DNA from 3 places in the Terribacillus sp. AE2B 122 genome. Region 2 is predicted to be linked to each of the others. Evidence: predicted binding sites of a transcription regulator. Region 2 holds the regulator's gene; each other region holds the start of a gene.
The links. Region 2 encodes Rex, which represses fermentation and respiration genes when NADH is low (regulators of the CRP and FNR family bind a similar motif). Its sites were predicted from a motif close to TTGTGAAATATTTCACAA; they were not measured.

Region 1 (6,380 bases), on a different contig from region 2:
AGCGTCTAATCACAGCCTGTAGAATGCCATCAATTGTAAGCGCTTTATAATAACTTGTGGAGGGTGAAACATGAAACGAGCAAAAACAACGTGGCTAATTCTTGCTGTTCTGCTGCTTAGCATAGGTGTGCTGATGGTTGTCGCTCCGGCTACAGATGCTGCTGGCCATGAGACGAGAAAGCTGACGATGGGACATATTCATAATCCGAATAGTCCTGTATATGCCAGTCTGGAGGAATTCAGCGGCGAGTTGGAGCAGCGTACAGAAGGTGTATTGACGACAGATATATACACAGAAGGCGGACTTGGTGACGAACGGGTAATGTTGGAGCTTGTCCAGAATGGAGTAGTCGATATGGCCAAAGTGAATGGCGGTGTGCTTGAGAGTTTCTACTCTGATTTCTCCGTTTTCAGTTTGCCTTATGTATTCGAAGATGAAGAGCATTTTAAACGAGTTATGGTGTCCGATATTGTAAAAGACCTTTATGAAGAACTGGAGACGATTGGTCTGCATGGTATCGCTTATTACGATGCAGGTGCAAGGAGCTTTTATACAGCAGACACGCCAATTGAAAAGCCAGAGGACTTGCATGGACTGAAGATTCGTACGATGACGAATACAACATCAATCCGTACGATGGAACTGCTTGGAGCTTCCCCGACGCCGCTGCCTGCGCCGGAAGTATATACAGGACTGCAGCAAGGTGTCATTGATGGGGCGGAAAGCAGTCCGATTGCTCTTACCGATGCGAACCATGGCGAGGTAGCCAAATACTTTTCTTACGATGAACATACGCGAATTCCGGATTTTCTAATTATGAGTGAGAAGACATGGGGCAGTCTGAGTCCGGAGCAACAGCAGGCAGTCGAGGAATCAGCAGCAATCTCCTCGGAAAACCATAATGCGCGTTGGGACCAGCTGATTGAAGAGAGCATTAAGCAAGCAGAAGGTGAGATGGATGTTACCTTCAATGAGCTTGATCAGGAGCCTTTCAAGGAACTGGTACAGCCGCTGATCGAAGAAAGGCGAGAAGACCCGGAAGTGGCTGAAGTGCTGGATGACATCGCAGCGTTACAGTAAATGAAGAGGAGCTGAACAAGGTGGAAAAAGTACGATATTGGATGGATAGATGTATTTTGCTAGTGACTTGTACGCTAACCGTCTTCTTGGTCGCAGGTGCAATATGGCAGGTCTTCACTCGTTTTGTCCTGCAAAATCCGAGCGTGTTCACAGAAGAGGTACTGCGATTTTCCTTCATCTGGGTAGGGCTGCTTGGAGCCAGTTATGCTTTCGGGGTGAAAGAACATATTGCGCTGACGTTCTTGATGTCAAAATGGAAACATGCAAAGGATAAAAAAGCAGCCGAGATTATTATTGAAGTGACGGTACTAGTGTTCATGGTAATGGTCTTTATTGTTGGCGGAACACAGCTGATGCTTGCTTCCATGACACAGACTTCACCAGTCCTCGGTCTGCCGATGGGATATGTATATGCTGCGCTGCCATTGTCTGGCTTGCTGAGTGTCTATTATATAGTCACGAATCGACTCATGGCACGCAATGAAGCTGCTAGAGGGAGGGATGCAGCATGACAAGTATCGTTTTTGCAGGGATCGTTCTGTTCGCGCTTTTCTTCCTGCTCATTTTCTTCGGTGTTCCAATCGCCATCAGTATTGGCTTGTCAACTTTGATTGCAGGAATGATGCTGCTGCCTTTTGATGAAATCTTGATTGTTGTCTCGCAGCAGTTCGTTACCGGGATTGACAGCTTCGTGCTGCTGTCGCTGATTTTCTTCACATTAGCAGGCAGTATCATGAATACAGGTGGAATCGCGCAGCGGCTGATCAACTTTGCAAAGCTACTGGCGGGGCGACTGCCAGGCTCCTTGGCTCACACAAATGTTATTGGTAACACATTGTTCGGAGCCTTGTCCGGCTCTGCTATAGCTTCTGCAGCAACCATGGGTAAAATCATGTCTCCCTTACAGAAAAAAGAGGGATACGACCCTACATACTCGGCAGCTGTAAATGTCGCATCTGCCCCGGCAGGATTAATTATCCCTCCAAGTGGCACCCCGATCATTTATTCAGTCCTTAGTGGGGGTACCTCAATCGGGGCTTTGTTCATTGCGGGTTACCTGCCTGGTATACTTATGGCAGTTTTGATCATGATTACAGCTTATATCATCGCGAAACGCAAAGGTTATGCGGTTTCTGAACCAATTCGCTTTACTCAGGCAGCTAAAGTGATATTAGATGCAATTCCTAGTCTTTTGCTTATTGTCGTTGTTATCGGAGGAATATCACTCGGTGTGTTCACAGCAACGGAAGGAGCGGCTGTCGCCATTCTCTATGCAGTGGTACTATGTTTGTTGTATCGAAGCTTAAAGTGGAAGGATGTACCTGTAATACTTCGAGATACAGTCATTTTTTCAGGCGTCATCTTATTGCTTATTGGTGCTTCCTCAGCAATGTCTTGGATACTATCTTATTCCAAACTGCCACAGCTAGTTAGTTCAGGGATACTCCAACTCAGTGATAGTCCGATGATTTTAATACTAATTATGGTGCTTTTGCTGTTGCTTGTCGGTACATTCATGGATATTGCGCCAGCTTTGCTTATCTTTACGCCGATACTCCTGCCGATTGCTTTAGAGATAGGTGTTCACCCTGTCCATTTCGGAATGATTATGTCCATGGGTCTTGCAATTGGCACAATTACACCGCCAGTTGGAACAGTGCTCTTTATAGGGGCTAAAGTAGGGAACGTTACAATTGAACAAGTTACCAAACCGCTCTTGCTCTTCTATATCCCAGTCATTCTTGCTTTTCTAGCTGTTGCCTATATCCCAGCTCTTAGTTTGTGGCTGCCAGAACTTATGGGTGTACTGGATAAATAAAAAAGGCCTTCTTCTGAGAAGGCCTTTTTATTAGTTGCCTAGAAGCAGCTAAATGCCGCAACTCGTCTGAGGTCGATGCCAAAATACTGCCAGCGGAACTGCTGTGGGCGCCAACGGAAGCCGGCAATGGAAGTGCGACCGACAAATACTGGATAGTACCAGAAGCGCTGCCCGTTTTCAAGCTGCATGTAAGTGTATCGGAAAAGACAGAAACGGATTCCACCCGGATCTACAGCAAAGGTAGAAGGGCCACCTGCGCCTACTGACTGCAGCTGTGGAATTTGAGATGGAGGAGGTCCAGGAGGTCCGAATTGCCCCTGCTGTCCGCCGCTTCCTGGAGGAGGTCCGCCTGGAAAGCCGCCCTGCCCGCCCCCAAATCCAGGACCACCGAAACCGGGACCGCCTGAGCCAGGTCCACCGGGGCCACCAGGACCGCCAAAACCAGGTCCGCCTGGAAATTGAATTTGTCGTTGCTGTTCTTGTTTATCATCATTTTCGTTATACATCATCATTCTCCCTTCTTGCTTCTCCTTCATCGTATGTAGGCATCTGTGCAAGGGTAGCTTGCCTATCCTATTTTTCTGGTTTCTCATATACATAGCTTGGGTATAGCTCTTAAAACAGGAGAGGAAGACGATTATGGCCGATAAACAAGAAGCCAAACGAAAAGCAAGGGAGACTAAGGAAGAATCAAAACCATGGATTCGAAGATTCGGACGAATCGGGTATATGTCTCAGGGAATCGTCTATGCCCTCATCGGTGTTCTGGCACTCTTAGCTGCGCTTCATGTGGGAGGAGATACAACCGACACAGGCGGTATGCTGCAAAAATTGGCAGCTATGCCCTTCGGAAATATTTTGTTATGGCTGATTGGAATAGGATTAATTGGGTATGTATGCTGGGATGCAATACTTGCCATCAAGGATCCGAACAATGAAGGAAACGGGGCAAAAGGAATTATTGTTCGCATAGGCTTTGGCGTCAGTACGGTCATATATGCCAGTATTGCATTTAATGCGCTTCGTTTTGCTGCCACGAATCAAGGAAGTGGTGGAGGGAGCGAGCAATCCCTAACAGCAAAGCTTCTTACATATCCCTTTGGACAATGGCTGGTTGCAGCTGTTGGGCTTATTATTATCGGGTACGGTATCTTTGAATTTTTCAGTGGGGTGTCGGGAAGTTTTATGAACCGATTCAAGACAGGAGAAATGAATAAGCACGAAAAACGGGCTGCCCGCCATGCGGGCCGTATCGGTCTGATTAGCAGAGGTATTGTGTTTGGCATAGTGGGATTCTTTTTTGTCATGACTGCTATTCAATCCGATCCGGATGAAGCTAAGGGGCTGGATGGTGCACTCTCAGAAGTGTCACAGCAGCCATTCGGACGCTGGCTTCTTGCAATTGTAGCTGTTGGTTTCATTCTGTTCGGAGTATACAGTGTCATCCGCGGTCGCTATGAAAGTATGAGCTTTGGGAAGAACGCATAAGAATATTAATATTTCTCTGAAATAGGGGAAAGCTACGTAAGCAGAAGAGTGACACGGCTTTTATTATGTCTATTTTCGAATATATAATAGGAAATGAAAAAAATCATTAACGTGTGTGAAATAACTTTTGACAAGTTCTCCAAGTAGGAGTAAAGTTGTAGGTGGATATTTTGAGCAAATTGTGAACGTACAGTTGTGAACAAATTCACAACAAAGTATAATGTTTACGTATAAATATAATGCATTACCATAGCAAAGGAGAATACGTTATGTCAGAAACAAACGAAAGTGTTAGCCAGAGCCAACAAGACCTAGCTGCACAATTGCTAAAACCTGAAGTACAAGAATCATTGACTTCTTTAATTGAACAGCTTCCAAAAATCAATGAACTTGTGAACGCTTTGACTGCTTCTTACGACTTCGCGCAAGCTGTAGCTACAGACGATGTGTTGAAATCCGATACAGTAGGTGCTATTACTGAAGTGCTACACCCAGTCACAGACTCAGTGAAATCAGTTGCTCAAACTGCAATTGAAGCAAAAGACCGCGCAGAAGCAAGCAACGAAACAATCGGTTTGTTCGGTTTGCTTCGTCTGATGAAGGATCCACAAGCACAGAAGATGTTCCGTTTTGTTCAGAGCTATCTGGAAGTTGCGAACGAAAAAGAAAAACAAAAACAAAAATAAGAGCTTAAGGTAAGGACGGAGGATTAAGTATGGCAAAGAATATCGTTATTTTAGGCGCCGGTTATGGCGGAGTCTTAGCCGCTCAAAACGTACGTAAGTATTACACTAAAGCGCAAGCGAATGTAACGCTTATCAATAAAACACCTACACACCAAATCATCACTGAGCTTCACCGTCTTGCAGCAGGCAGCATTTCCGAGCAAGCAGTGGCAATGCCTGTAGAGAAGCTTTTGAAAGGTTTGGATGTAGACTTCAAAGTAGCAACAGTAGAAGGCTTTAATGTCGACAAGAAAGAAGTTGTTCTTGCAGGCGGAAATACGCTTTCTTACGATGCTTTGGTAGTAGGTCTTGGAAGTAAGACTGCTTACTTCGGTATCCCTGGATTGGAAGAAAACAGCCTTGTATTGAAATCAGCAGATGATGCAAACAAAGTATTCAACCAAATCCAAGATAAAATTAAAGCATATGCAGCTTCTAAAAACCCTGCAGATGCAACAATCCTTATCGGTGGTGGCGGCCTGACTGGTGTTGAACTAGTCGGCGAAATCGCGGACAAGCTCGCTTCTTACTGCTTGCCTCACGGTGTAGATCCAAAAGAAATCAAGCTTCAACTCGTTGAAGCTGGTCCAAAGGTTCTTCCAATGCTTCCACAGCATCTAATCGATCGTGCGCAATCCAGCTTGGAAAAACGCGGCGTAGAGTTCTTGCTTGGCTTGCCTGTAACGAACGTGGAAGGCAATGTCGTGGAATTAAAAGATGGTCAGAAAATCGAAACAAATACATTTGTTTGGACAGGTGGCGTACAAGCGCTTCCAATGGTAGCTGAATCCGGATTGGAAACAGATCGCGGCCGTGCGACTGTAAACAACTTCCTTCAGTCTAAGAGCCACCAAGATGTATTTGTTGTCGGTGACAGTGCTGTATACTTCGGTGAAGATGGTCGTCCTTGGCCTCCAACAGCACAAATCGCTTGGCAGATGGGCGAACTAGTAGGTTACAACCTATTCGCTTATCTTGAAGGCAAAACAATGGAAAACTTCAGCCCGATCAACTCCGGTACACTTGCAAGCCTTGGCCGCAAGGACGCTGTAGCATTCATCGGTGCTAACCAAACACCATTGAAAGGTCTTCCAGCTACAATGATGAAAGAAGCAAGTAACATCCGCTACTTGACTCACGTAAAAGGACTATTCAGCTTAGCTTACTAAGCAGAACGAAAGCACCTCCCCGTTGGAGGTGCTTTTTTTGTATGTTACGAAATGTCTAAGATACTGAACATTTCTCTTATTTTTCCAGTTATAATGGA
Region 2 (6,380 bases):
GAGTTATTGTTTGGATTCTTGCTGCTTTCGAGCCTTTTCAGAAAGAGGCTTTTATTGAAGAAAAGATAGAACGTATTGAAGTGTACGATGCGGAGTCAACTGACCCATCAAAAACAATAACAGATCAGGTGCAAATAAAAGAAATAATGGAATGTATCAATGAATGCAAGCGTGAGGAAATGCACGAAACAGCTTCTTATGCAGCAATTGATGCCACACTTATTATGTATAGCAAAAATGATGACTACGAAGTCGGAGTTTATCAGGGCGATGGCAATGTCAGCTTCGTATATGATGCTACTATTATTGATAGTGAACTTGAACCGTTCCCTATGTAATACAAGAAAAAAGCCGTCCCTTTTAATTGGCGGCTTTTCAATGCTGCATAGATTTCTTTAAATGAGACTGTATTCTAATCAATAACTTGCATCCGCTCATTAAATTTCGTCGGATAAGATAAAAAGCCAAGCATAGTACTTGTAACAATAGCAGTTGTCAGCAGCAGGAAGAGAATCAGGAGCTGGAACATGACGGCCTGGAGCGGATCTGCTCCAGCAATGATCTGACCGCTCATCATACCTGGCAGCTGGACTAGTCCGATTGTCTTCTGGCTTTCTATTGTCGGAATAGTACTTGCCTTAATGGATGCCAGCAACGAGTGTTGAATTGCTTGCTTTGGTGTGCCACCTAAAGAAAGGATAAGCTCAGTCTCCTCTCTTCTGGATGACACTTCTGAAGTGAATCGGTTTAAAAACAAAATACCTAGCACCATAGAGTTTCCTATCACCATTCCGCTTAATGGGATGATGTATTGTGCAGTTGCCGGTGTAATATGAAGCCCTAACAAAATCCCTTGTGTCAGTACTTCAATTACAACGAAGGTAAGCACTAGCTTCCATGTGATGCCTCTTATCGATGCTCCTTTTTTCCTTGCGTTTTGTACTGCTGCACCAATCATGAGCGCAACCATCAGGAATATATAAAGGATATTTTCGGAGTCAAAGATAAACTGCAGCACATAGCCAACTGCAAACAGCTGAATGATGGAACGGACTGTGGCAATGAGCGTATCTTTTTCGAGCCCAAGCTGTAATGTCTTAGATAAGAAAAGTGGAATAAGGACGAATATCAAGGTGAGTATTAAAGCAAGTGCGCTCATTTTCCCTCCTCCATGACAAAGTGTTTGACATCATCATTTTCTGGATGATCCAGCATTTCAATCGGTCCCGCTTCGGCAATACGGCCGTCTATCATGACCCAGACTTCTTCTGCGACTGACTTTGCCTGTTCCAGATTATGCGTTATCCATATGACAGTCGTTCCAGTCTCTCTATTGATCCATTCAATCAGTTTCTCTATGTCCTGCCTGGAAACTCGATCCAAGGAAGATGTGATTTCATCCAGCAGCAAAATCTCTGGCTCATTCAGCAGTGTTCGAGCAATGGAAACCTTCTGCTTCTGGCCTCCCGATAAATCCCTGCTGTTTCGATCCAATATGTCTGGATCGAGCCCTACTAACTGTATCATCCGTTGTGCCTCGTCATCTGTCAACTCCTTTCCATCAAGCTGTAAAGGCAATGCCAAATTGTCCCGAACGCTTCCTTCCAGCATAGTTGCCTGCTGGAGAACGATACCGACATGACGGCGCAAGCTCACAGGATCAAACGTTAAGATTTCCTTCCCGTTGATCAGTATATTTCCGCCTGAGGGTGAAAGCAATCCATTACATAATCGAAAAAGTGTCGTCTTTCCTGCGCCTGACGGACCGATTATTGCTGTGATCTTCCCCTTCGTGAATCTGCCTGTTATACCGCAGATGATTTTGTTCTCCTCTGTTTCATACACCACTTCCTGTAACGTGATGGCGGCTTGCTGTATCATATTTTCACTTCCCTTCCGCTTCTTATATCCTAGTATCCTTGCTTAGTCGTGATTTAACCGCGATTAACGTGATAAGTAAAATGATTTGGATAATCGTATGTAAGAAAAAAACACCTCTGCATGAGAGGTGCTTGAATCAATAATGCTTCAAAAAATAAACTAATGACTGCAATTCGATAGCCAAATCGATATGATGCACACGGATATTGCTCGGTACTGCGATTCGCGCTGGTGTAAAGTTCAGGATTCCAGCAATACCACACTCGACAAGGCGGTCAGTGATTGCTTGGGCAGCTTGCGCTGGCACCGTCAGGATCGCTGCACTTACGTTGCCGATATATTCTTCCAAATCATCAATATGGTATACAGGGACACCGCCGATATTATGATCCACTTTTCCTGGATCCGTATCGAATGCCATTTCTATTTTTGTATTGTTATTCTTCGTAAAGTTATAATTCAAGAATGCTGTTCCAAGATTACCGACCCCGATAAGCGCCACTCTTGTGATCTCATCTTGATCTAGTGTCTTCCGGAAGAAGTTCAGCAAATACTCTACATTATAACCATAGCCTTTCTTGCCAAGTGCTCCGAAATAGGAAAAGTCACGGCGGATTGTAGCTGAGTCAACTTTAACCGATTCACTGAGTTCTTTAGATGAGACTCTTGTTTTACCCTGCAGATGCAGACTGTTGAGAAATCGATAATAAAGTGGCAGCCGCTTTGCCGTAGCTTTTGGTATTTTATTTTGATCCATATACATGCTCATTTATCCTCCTAAAGCCTACAGCTTCCAGAAGCGAACTTCGTGCAGCCATGCAGCTGATCAAAAGGCCTATCGGACTAGAACGATACCGTTCTGTTACCTCTTGTCGTATATGACCAGCACTATCCCTAAAGAATGGAATAATGGCTGCAGACAGGTTCCTTTCTGGCATCTATAAGGAGTTGCAGATGCTGCCTGCGGCTTCGTCCTTGAATTATTACGAAATGATACTTTCACAAAGTACGATTATAGTTAACAACTTATTCTAACAGATTTAAGAAGGAAAGTCTTGTACAGATTCACAAAGAAAGATGATGAGAGTCACCTTGTCTCCATTTTAACAAAATCATTTCTGATGTCCATCCGCATGAAAGCTAAAAGTGCTGAAATTCGGCGCTTGCTACTGTTTTGTCACATAGGATACACTGATAGTATGAGGTGAACAGAATGATTTTATTGCAAGCGAACAATATAACGAAACTATTTGGCGCAGACGTCATTTTATCAAATATAAAACTGGAAGTACAAACACAGGACCGATTAGCCATCGTAGGACGAAACGGTGCCGGAAAATCGACCTTGCTGAAGATCCTTGCAGGAGAATTAAGCTATGACGAAGGAAATGTATTCCTAGCAAAGGATGCCACACTTGGGTACCTGGAGCAGCATACAGGCTTAGAGTCGGAAAAAAGCATCCTGGAAGAAATGAAGACTGTCTTCGCTGATCTTATTCAGCAAGAGGAAGAGCTGCGCCGTCTCGAAGCAAGGATGGGAGACCCTGATCTTATTTCAGACGAGACAGCCTACCAGCAGCTTCTAACCAATTATGATACAAAACAACAAGCCTTCCGTTTAAACGGAGGCTATCAATATGAAGCAGATATCCGTTCCGTGCTGAATGGCCTCCGTTTCGGAGACAAAGACTTGTCTACTCCGATAGGTTCATTAAGCGGCGGGCAAAAAACGCGTCTTGCCCTAGGAAAACTCCTTCTCCAGAAACCGGACGTATTAATACTGGATGAGCCGACGAACCATTTGGACATTTCAACCTTGGACTGGCTGGAAGGTTACTTGAGCAGTTATCAAGGGGCTGTCGTAGTTGTATCGCATGACCGTTACTTCCTCGACAAAACTGTTAATACCGTAATTGAGATAGCGCACAATCACTCTGTTCGTTACAAAGGAAATTACAGTAACTATCTCGAACAGAAAGCTGCCAATTTCGAACGCGAGCTGAAGCAATACGAGAAACAGCAGTCTGAAATCAAAAAGATGGAAGAATTCGTTCAAAAGAACATCGCACGTGCCACAACGACGAAACGCGCACAAAGCAGACGTAAACAGTTGGAGAAGATGGAACGAATCGACCGGCCGCTCCATGACGCATCATCTGCAAAGCTCACATTTGATATCGATCGTCGAAGCGGAAATGATGTATTGAAGGTAAAAGACTTGGCTTATCAATATCCAGAGAGTACCTCCCCTGTCTTTGAGCACGTTACCTTCCATATGAATCGTCAAGACCGTATCGCTCTCACCGGGCCGAACGGAACGGGTAAGACGACATTGCTCAAGACCATTATCGGAAAGCTGCCTGCTAAATCCGGTCAGGTAGAGGTAGGCACAGGCGTCAGTATAGGCTATTACGACCAGGAGCAGACGGAATTGCATTCATCGAAGAGTGTCCTTGCTGAGCTATGGGATGAGTATCCGCTTATGGATGAGAAGAATATCCGCACCATTCTTGGTAACTTCCTGTTCACTGGCGATGATGTCCTCAAAGTAGTCAACACACTGAGTGGTGGCGAAAAGGCCCGCCTTGCTCTGGCGAAGCTAATGATGCAGAAATCGAATCTCTTGATCATGGATGAACCGACCAACCACCTTGATTTAGACAGCAAGGAAGTATTGGAAGGTGCATTGGCCGACTACCCAGGTACTATACTCTTTGTCTCCCATGACCGTTACTTCATGAATAAAGTTTCCACACAAGTACTGGAAATGGCGGACAAGCAGATTTTATCCTACTTAGGCAACTATGATTATTTTATAGAAAAGAAACAAGAGAAGCAGGAGATTGCTGCCTTGGAAGCTATGGCAGAAGAAACGAAGCAGAGAACTGTTATGTCGGAGAACAAATCCTCTTATCATCAAGATAAGGCAATAAAGCGGGAAATTCGGAAACGGGAACGACGCATTTCAGAGCTAGAAGAAAAGATAGTTGAACTGGAGACAGAGATTGAAACAAATGAGACTTTGCTTACCGATCCGACAATTTTCCAAGATTATCAGAAAGCCCAGGAAATCACTGAAAAGAATGAAGAGCTGCAGACAACACTGCTAGAAGTAATGGAAGAATGGGAAATACTTAGCGAAGAACAGGAAAGTTATACACAGGACTAAATGCGTTTTCATCGTTGATTTAATGGGATATACACAAGGTTATGCACATTATCCACAGAATCCACAGCGCTTTCGCACAGTTTTATCCACTTCTATACCTGGTACTAATAGTGGGTTTTAATAAGTTATGCACAATCCAGAATATAGGCTGTGAATAAAAAAGCATCGTTTTCATAAAGAAAACGATGCTTTTTTTATAACGGCATAGATGCCCTAGCATTCATAGATAAATCCGCGAATTTTTCTTGCTGATAAAGGATGGATGCCGCAGCACCAATCATGGCTGCGTTATCCGTGCATAGAGCAAGCGGCGGGATAAGCAGATCAGCTTGCTTGTCTGCAAACACTTCTTCCAAAGAAGCGCGCAGCCCCCTGTTGGCAGCAACACCACCCGCAACAATGACTTGCTTTGCGCCGAATGCTTCGGCCGCTCGGATTGTTTTCCCTACAAGCACATCTACTACACTGGCTTGGAAGCTTGCCGCTACATCTGCAGGTGCAAATGTTTCTCCCTTTTGCTTGGCATTATGCAGTGTGTTGATGACCGCAGATTTCAAACCGGAAAAGCTAAAATCATAGCTCTCTGGTTCTAGCCATGCACGAGGGAAATCAATGGATTGCTCGCCTTCTGCTGCTAGCTTATCAATGCGGGGACCTCCCGGATAAGGCAGCTGCAATGTCCTGGCTACCTTGTCATAAGCCTCACCTGCTGCATCGTCACGTGTCTCTCCAATTACTTCAAAGCTGCCATGTTCTTTCATAAGAACAAGCTCTGTATGACCGCCAGAAACGACCAATGCAAGTAGCGGGAACTTGAACTCCTGCTCTAGTCGGTTGGCATAGATATGTCCCGCTATATGGTGGACACCAATCAGCGGTTTGCCAATGGAGAACGCCAGCGCTTTGGCTGCATTCACACCAACAAGCAATGCTCCGATAAGACCGGGCCCCTGTGTCACAGCAATCGCGTCCAGCTCTTCTTTCTGAATTCCAGCTTGCTGGATCGCTTCTTCAATGACGAGCGTAATTTGTTCCACATGATGCCTGGATGCTATTTCCGGCACTACACCGCCAAAACGCTTATGGCTCTCAATTTGGGACGCAACAATATTGGATCTGATGATCCTGCCTCCCTCAATGACGGCTGCGGCTGTTTCATCACAGCTTGTTTCTATTGCTAAAATAAGTTCTGATGTTTTCATAAATTCACCCACATTACAATCGCGTCTTCCTGATTGTCTGTATAATAGTTTTTCCGGATACCGCCCGGTACTAAACCAAATTTCCGGTATAAATGCTGTGCCGGTACATTAGTTACACGTACCTCTAG
Region 3 (6,380 bases), on a different contig from region 2:
AATTGGGCATAAGCAAACCCGATTCCATGATATGCAGCAAGACCAGCGCTGCCTGCGCTTCCGCCAAGGAGCCAGACAGACGGAGCAGTGTTAATGTTCGGCATCGCTACCAGATCTCCGAAGCGATGCTTTTCTTCTTTTCTTATATCCAAATAATGAAGCAAATCACGTATTTGCCGATCATACCAATCCTCCGGTACAGCCTTATGCTCCTGCAGTGCCCTTTTTGCGGCTGGCATACCGCCAGGAGCCCTCCCGATCCCAAGGTCGATCCTTCCTGGATGAAGTGCTTCGAGCAATCTTGCATTTTCAGCCACTTTATACGCACTATAATGAGGCAGCATAACACCGCCTGATCCGATACGGATGCGGGATGTTTTGGCAGCAAGATGCCCCATCAGAAGCTCTGGACTGCTATGAGCCAAGCTGCCAGCGTGATGTTCGGACACCCAAAAGCGCGTATACCCAAGCTGATCAGCGAGCTCTGCCAGCCGCACTGTTTCTTCCAATGCATCTGCCGCATTGCCATCTTCTTTGATTCGGGATTGATCCAATATACTAAGCTTCATTCTACCCACTCCTTCTTTGTATCATATCCTGTGCGAAAGACTTTTAAAAACAATCCGTTTTTCTGTATGCTAGAAATGACCGAATAAAAAGGATGGTGCTCAAATGATCGGATTTATCGGATTAGGAATCATGGGACAAAACATGGCAGCAAACCTGCTCGAAAAAGGCGAACAATTAGTAGTCTTTAATCGCACAAAAGAAAAAGCCCAAGCACTATTGGATAAAGGTGCTAACTGGGCAGAATCGCCACGGCAAGTCGGGGAACAAGCTGATATCGTATTTACGATGCTGACAGACCCAGCTGCTGTCCAAGCAGTTGCTTATGGGGAAGATGGACTTTTCAGCGGCATGAAGGAAAATAGTTTGTGGGTGGATGTCAGTACCGTAAAACCTGCGTTCACAAAAGAGATGGCTGAAGCTGCTCGTGCGCATCATATCCGTTTTGTTGATGCACCCGTATCAGGTTCAAAGGCTCCGGCGCAGCAAGGTAAACTGCACTTTCTAGTTGGCGGAGACGAACAAGATGTTAAAGAGATCACCCCGCTGCTTGAGAAAATGGGACAAAGCATCCAGCATATGGGCGTCAATGGTAATGGCTCATCTACTAAGCTTGCAGTGAATATGCTGCTTGTTCAGTCTCTGACTGGTTTATCTGAAGCAATCAGCTTTGGGGAAGCAGTCGGTCTTGATCGGGAGCATCTGATGGATGTATTGCTCGCCCTGCCTGTGACAAGTGATATCCAAGCTGGGAAACGGGATACGATTCTCCAGCAGAACTTTGATCCGCAATTTCCTCTGGAGCATGCATACAAAGACTTGCAGCAGATTTCCGAAACAGCTTATGAAGCAGGCGCTCCTCTTCCGATGACAAACAGTGTTAAAGAACTGTATGCATTAGCGAAAAAGAACGGCTATGGCAAACAGGATGTCGCTGCCGTTTATGCACTTTTAGCAAGAGATTGACACATATTAGACAAAGAATCCGAATTTTTTCGGATTCTTTTTTTATTCTCATCTATTATTTTTAATTAACATTGGCATATTAACAATATGTACAGGGTATGTAGGCATAAGGTACTTAATTCATGTGAAGTAATTTTTTTGCATATTTTCACCAAATTATAATCATTATCATCTGTTTGGTTTATTAAATTTTTTTAATCAGTTAGAAACAGGCACTCTACTAGCAGAATACTTTCATATCAATATTTTTATGCTAAGATAATTATGGTTTTATTAATTTAATAACTTTCTAAAGGGGTCTTCATCATGGCTGATTCATCTAACAAACCAAAACGGGAGGTCAAATGGATTCCGCTCCTAATCACTGTATTGATCGGCGTAATTCTTTGGTTCGTCCCTTCACCAGATGGTGTACAAGCAGAAGCATGGCATTTATTTGCTATCTTCGTCGCTACGATCATCGGTCTGATCATTAAACCGATGCCAATGGGCAGTGTCGCTATCCTTTCGCTGACGGCTATCGTTTTGACGAAGACACTCGGACTAGAAGAAGCGTTGAGCGGATTCCAGAATAGTACAATCTGGCTCATCGTCATTGCGTTCTTTATTTCCAGAGGTTTCATCAAAACTGGTCTCGGGTCCAGAATTGCCTATTTGTTCGTGCGTCTATTCGGTAAAAAGACTTTAGGCTTGTCTTACTCGTTGATCGGCAGTGACTTGATTCTGTCACCGGCCATGCCATCTAATACTGCTCGTGCCGGCGGTATCATTTTCCCAATCATCCAGTCATTATCAAGTTCATATGGTTCTAAAAGCGGTGATGGTACAGAGCGCAAAATTGGTTCTTTCCTGACTTTTGCATCCTACCAAGGAAACGGGATCACTTCAGCAATGTTCCTGACAGCAATGGCAGCAAACCCATTGGCAGCCATTGCTGCTGAGAGTGTTACTGGTCAATCAATCTCATGGGGAAGCTGGATTCTTGCTTCCATCGTGCCTGGTATCATCAGTTTGATTGTTATTCCTTTCGTCATCTTCAAGCTGTATTCTCCAGAAATCAAGGAAACACCGAAGGCGACTGAAATGGCGACAGAGAAATTACAAAGCATGGGTAAACTAAAGCGTTCTGAATGGTATATGATCGGCGTGTTCCTGCTTCTCCTTGTATTGTGGATTTTCGGCGAAAGCTTCGGAATCGGCTCTACGACAGCAGCATTCATCGGACTTGTCGTTCTATTGCTGACAGAAGTATTGACTTGGTCTGATATCAAACAAGAGCAAGGTGCATGGGATACACTCGTATGGTTCGCTGTACTTGTTATGATGGCGAATTACTTGAACGAACTTGGCCTTGTACCTTGGTTCAGTGATATTATGGGGAATGTTGTAAGTACACTTTCATGGCCTGTCGCATTGCTTGTATTGGCTATCGTGTATTTCTACTCTCATTATTTCTTTGCGAGTAACACAGCACATGTGAGCGCCATGTACGCAGCCTTTCTTTCAGTAGTTGTTGCAGCTGGTGCGCCGCCATTATTGTCAGCCCTATTGTTAGCTTTCTTCAGTAACTTGTTCGGCTGTCTGACACACTACGGCAGTGGTCCTGCACCGGTATTCTTTGGCGCAGGCTTCGTCACCCAGCAAAAATGGTGGGGGCTCGGCTTCCTCATCTCCATCATTCACTTGATCGTCTGGATCGGTATCGGCGGACTATGGTGGAAACTGATTGGTCTATGGTAAAAAAAAAAGGAATCCTTATGGATTCCTTTTTTTTATTAGCTTGTATAAGTAGCAGAATCTGCTGCTTCGATAAACGGACTCAAGTTGCCAACGCTGTACATATGCAATTCATGCATCGCTCGTGTACAAGCTGTATAAAGTAAAGTGCGTTCCGATTCATGGCCATACGCCTCATCTGAGACATCATACAGTATAACCGCATCGAACTCGATACCTTTGGCCAAATAAGCCGGAATAACCGATAAACCTTTTTTGTATTGGGAAGTTGTCTCAGTAATCAGATCAGCTTCCATTTCTTCCTTGATCCAGTTATGCGCTTCTTTGCTCTCTTTGCTTGTCTTAGCGATAACTGCAATTGTTTCATAACCTGATTCCTGCAAAGAACGGATTTTCTCCAGGACTAGCCGGCGTCTTTCCGTTTCACCATTCGCTTTCGTCAGCGTCGGAAGATCTCCATCCCGGTTGAATGGCTGGATTTGCTTGGCATGGTCCAGGAGTTCCTTCGTGAAGTCGACTATCTGTCTTGTCGAACGATAGCTGCGCCATAGCTCGATCCGATGGCTGTCAGCTGTATTACCAGAGAGTACATTCTCCCCTGTCAGAGCATGCGCCTGAATCGCTTGGTTGATATCACCAAGCAATGTCATTCTCGCATTAGGGAAGGCCTGTTGTAAATAAGCGAATTGGAAAGCAGAATAATCCTGCGCTTCATCAATAAGCACATAACGAATTGTTTTATCCGAACGATCACCAAGCACCTTATCACGGAAATAGACAAATGGCGTCACATCTTCCCAATTCATGTACTTGCGAATAAGATTTTTCTTGGTTGTTTCATAAAGATCCGTCCATGATGCTGGCATTTCCGGTCGTCTTTCAGCTGTCAGCATACGCAGGTAAGACTTTTTCACATTGATGAAAGCATGCTTACGTACTTTCTTGATCAACGGGCGAAGCTTCCTTTCGACAACCCACTTGCGAAGGATCTCTTCTTCCTGCTTGTTCTCCTCAAAGTCATCTGTATCTGTGCGGTCTTTCTTTTGAAGCTCGGAAAAGGCTTGGACATAGTCTTCCTTCTCCATCAGCTCTACTTCTTCCCGCACCCAATCTTTCCTTGTTTCCCACTCACCCCAAAGCTGCAGCTTTTCTACGATCCAAGCTGCGGTCAGCTCTGCTCGATTCGAAATTGGTAAAGAATTGGATAGACTATAGAAATGAGATTGGATTTCCTGTTTACTCACGATGCGCTGCTTACGGAAGCTGACATCTTTGAAGATAAGCCCAGCTTGTTTGAATTCTTCCAGCTTGTCATCGATATACCGTTTGAAATCAAGACTTGCTTTATACTGAATCCCAGCCAGTCGCTGCTCTTTTTCCTCTCCGGAAGCAAGCAGCATATACTCCATTTGTTCGAATGGTGTCTCGATTGTCTCTCTGCCTTCCAGCTGAGCATCCATATGTGCATAAAAAGTGGCTTGCTTCATATTATCTTCGCCAAGCTCTGGCAGGACATTGGAGACATAGCTGTTGAACAGCGGGTTCGGCGACAACAGCACAATATTTTCAGCTGTGATGCGATCACGATAATGATAGAGCAAGTACGCAACACGCTGCAGTGCAGCCGATGTTTTTCCGCTGCCTGCTGCTCCTTGTACAATTAAATTAGCAGCCGACTCATTGCGGATGATTTGATTCTGCTCTTTCTGAATCGTAGCTACGATACTTTTCATCTCCGTACTTGCGTTACCGCCTAGAACGTACTGCAGCAGGCTATCGCCAATCGTTACTCCAGTATCGAACAAGGCTTCTAGCTTTCCGTTACGGATGATGAACTGGCGTTTAAGTGTCATGTCCCCTTGTATCTTACCTTCGATCGTTTCATATGAAGCACCACCAGGTGAGAAATCATAATACATACTGGAGATTGGTGCACGCCAATCGTAAATAAGGAAATCCTCTTCTTTCTCATCCATCAGACTCGCTAAGCCTACGTAGATTTCTTCGTCGTGATCAGCGCCCTCTTCCCTGAAATCAATACGACCAAAGTAAGGGTTGCGCTGCAATCGATCCAGCGTCTTCACTTCATTATGAATCTGCTGATGTGTCCGCTCTCGTTCACCTAAAAGCTCTGCTTGCTGCTTCAAGCTAGCCTGTGTTTCATTCACATCATCCGCTTCATCCAGGTTTACCGTTACATCCTCCCAGAAGTTCTTACGCAGATCGATTACTTTTTCTCTCAGACCTTGTATTAACCCTGCTGTTTTTTCTCGTTTCTTTTCAATCGTCTCTTGAACGCTGGCCACACGGGCTTGTTCGTCCTTCAAATCCTTTTCATCTTCTGTCATAGCGAAGTCCCTCCAAAACAATTGACATTTATATATAAATATTGTATAATTTTAAATGGTTTGCTAAATTATGTTATATTAGCAGAACATCCTCTATTTTACCATGTTCATTGTTCCCCTGCAATTTTTCTCTATCCGGTTATTTCCAGGCTATCCCTTTGCATATCCTTTCTATTCGTGTGTATAATTAGTTAGGGAATCGAAATATTAACGCGAAAGAAGTGTTTTTCATTCATGACAGACGAACAGCTCGCAAAGCGTAATTTGTTTATCATGTGGTTTGCCAACTTCTTCATTTCGGCGAGCCTGAGTATGATCATGCCATTTCTGTCCTTATATATTTCATCATTCGGCACATTATCTGAACGGGAGGTTCAGAGTTGGTCAGGTATCATTTTCGGGGTAACTTTTGTTACCGCATTCATCTGTTCGCCCTTCTGGGGGAAACTCGGCGACCGGCATGGACGAAAGTTGATTCTGATCATATCTTCCTTCGGCATGGGGGTTTCCATTCTCCTGCTCGGATTCACCGAAAATGTTTGGCAGCTATTCATGCTTCGTGTATTCATGGGAATCTTTACAGGCTTTATCGGTATATCTCAAGCATTCATATCGACACAAACACCTAGCCACATTGCAGGAAGAGTACTTGGCACCTTACAAACCGGTAGTATCACTGGTATGCTTTTTGGCCCGCTGATTGGCGGAATTCTTGCAGACAGTATCGGCTTCCATGGCACTTTCCTGCTTGTATCGATAAGT

Region 1: AE2B122_RS15270 (DUF1641 domain-containing protein) is a predicted target of Rex. The motif match lies at 4,582-4,599, and genes of this name have one in related genera.
Region 3: AE2B122_RS06050 (anion permease) is a predicted target of Rex. The motif match lies at 1,670-1,687, and genes of this name have one in related genera.

Annotation. Positions count from the first base shown of each region.
Region 1 covers NZ_LR700947.1:250,235-256,614, reverse strand. Annotated here, with positions in the region: gene AE2B122_RS15300 (Gfo/Idh/MocA family protein) at 1-9, shown strand, start outside; gene AE2B122_RS15295 (TRAP transporter substrate-binding protein) at 71-1,081, shown strand; gene AE2B122_RS15290 (TRAP transporter small permease) at 1,102-1,593, shown strand; gene AE2B122_RS15285 (TRAP transporter large permease) at 1,590-2,900, shown strand; gene AE2B122_RS15280 (collagen-like protein) at 2,939-3,409, opposite strand; gene AE2B122_RS15275 (DUF1206 domain-containing protein) at 3,540-4,388, shown strand; gene AE2B122_RS15270 (DUF1641 domain-containing protein) at 4,658-5,074, shown strand; gene AE2B122_RS15265 (NAD(P)/FAD-dependent oxidoreductase) at 5,104-6,282, shown strand.
Region 2 covers NZ_LR700949.1:3,165-9,544, reverse strand. Annotated here, with positions in the region: gene AE2B122_RS16280 (hypothetical protein) at 1-338, shown strand, start outside; gene fetB (iron export ABC transporter permease subunit FetB) at 413-1,159, opposite strand; gene AE2B122_RS16270 (phosphate ABC transporter ATP-binding protein) at 1,156-1,881, opposite strand; gene AE2B122_RS16265 (redox-sensing transcriptional repressor Rex) at 2,018-2,644, opposite strand; gene AE2B122_RS16260 (ABC-F family ATP-binding cassette domain-containing protein) at 3,095-5,050, shown strand; gene tsaD (tRNA (adenosine(37)-N6)-threonylcarbamoyltransferase complex transferase subunit TsaD) at 5,245-6,252, opposite strand; gene rimI (ribosomal protein S18-alanine N-acetyltransferase) at 6,249-6,380, opposite strand, start outside.
Region 3 covers NZ_LR700943.1:145,743-152,122, reverse strand. Annotated here, with positions in the region: gene AE2B122_RS06060 (LLM class flavin-dependent oxidoreductase) at 1-569, opposite strand, end outside; gene AE2B122_RS06055 (NAD(P)-dependent oxidoreductase) at 673-1,533, shown strand; gene AE2B122_RS06050 (anion permease) at 1,840-3,273, shown strand; gene helD (RNA polymerase recycling motor HelD) at 3,309-5,618, opposite strand; gene AE2B122_RS06040 (MFS transporter) at 5,853-6,380, shown strand, end outside.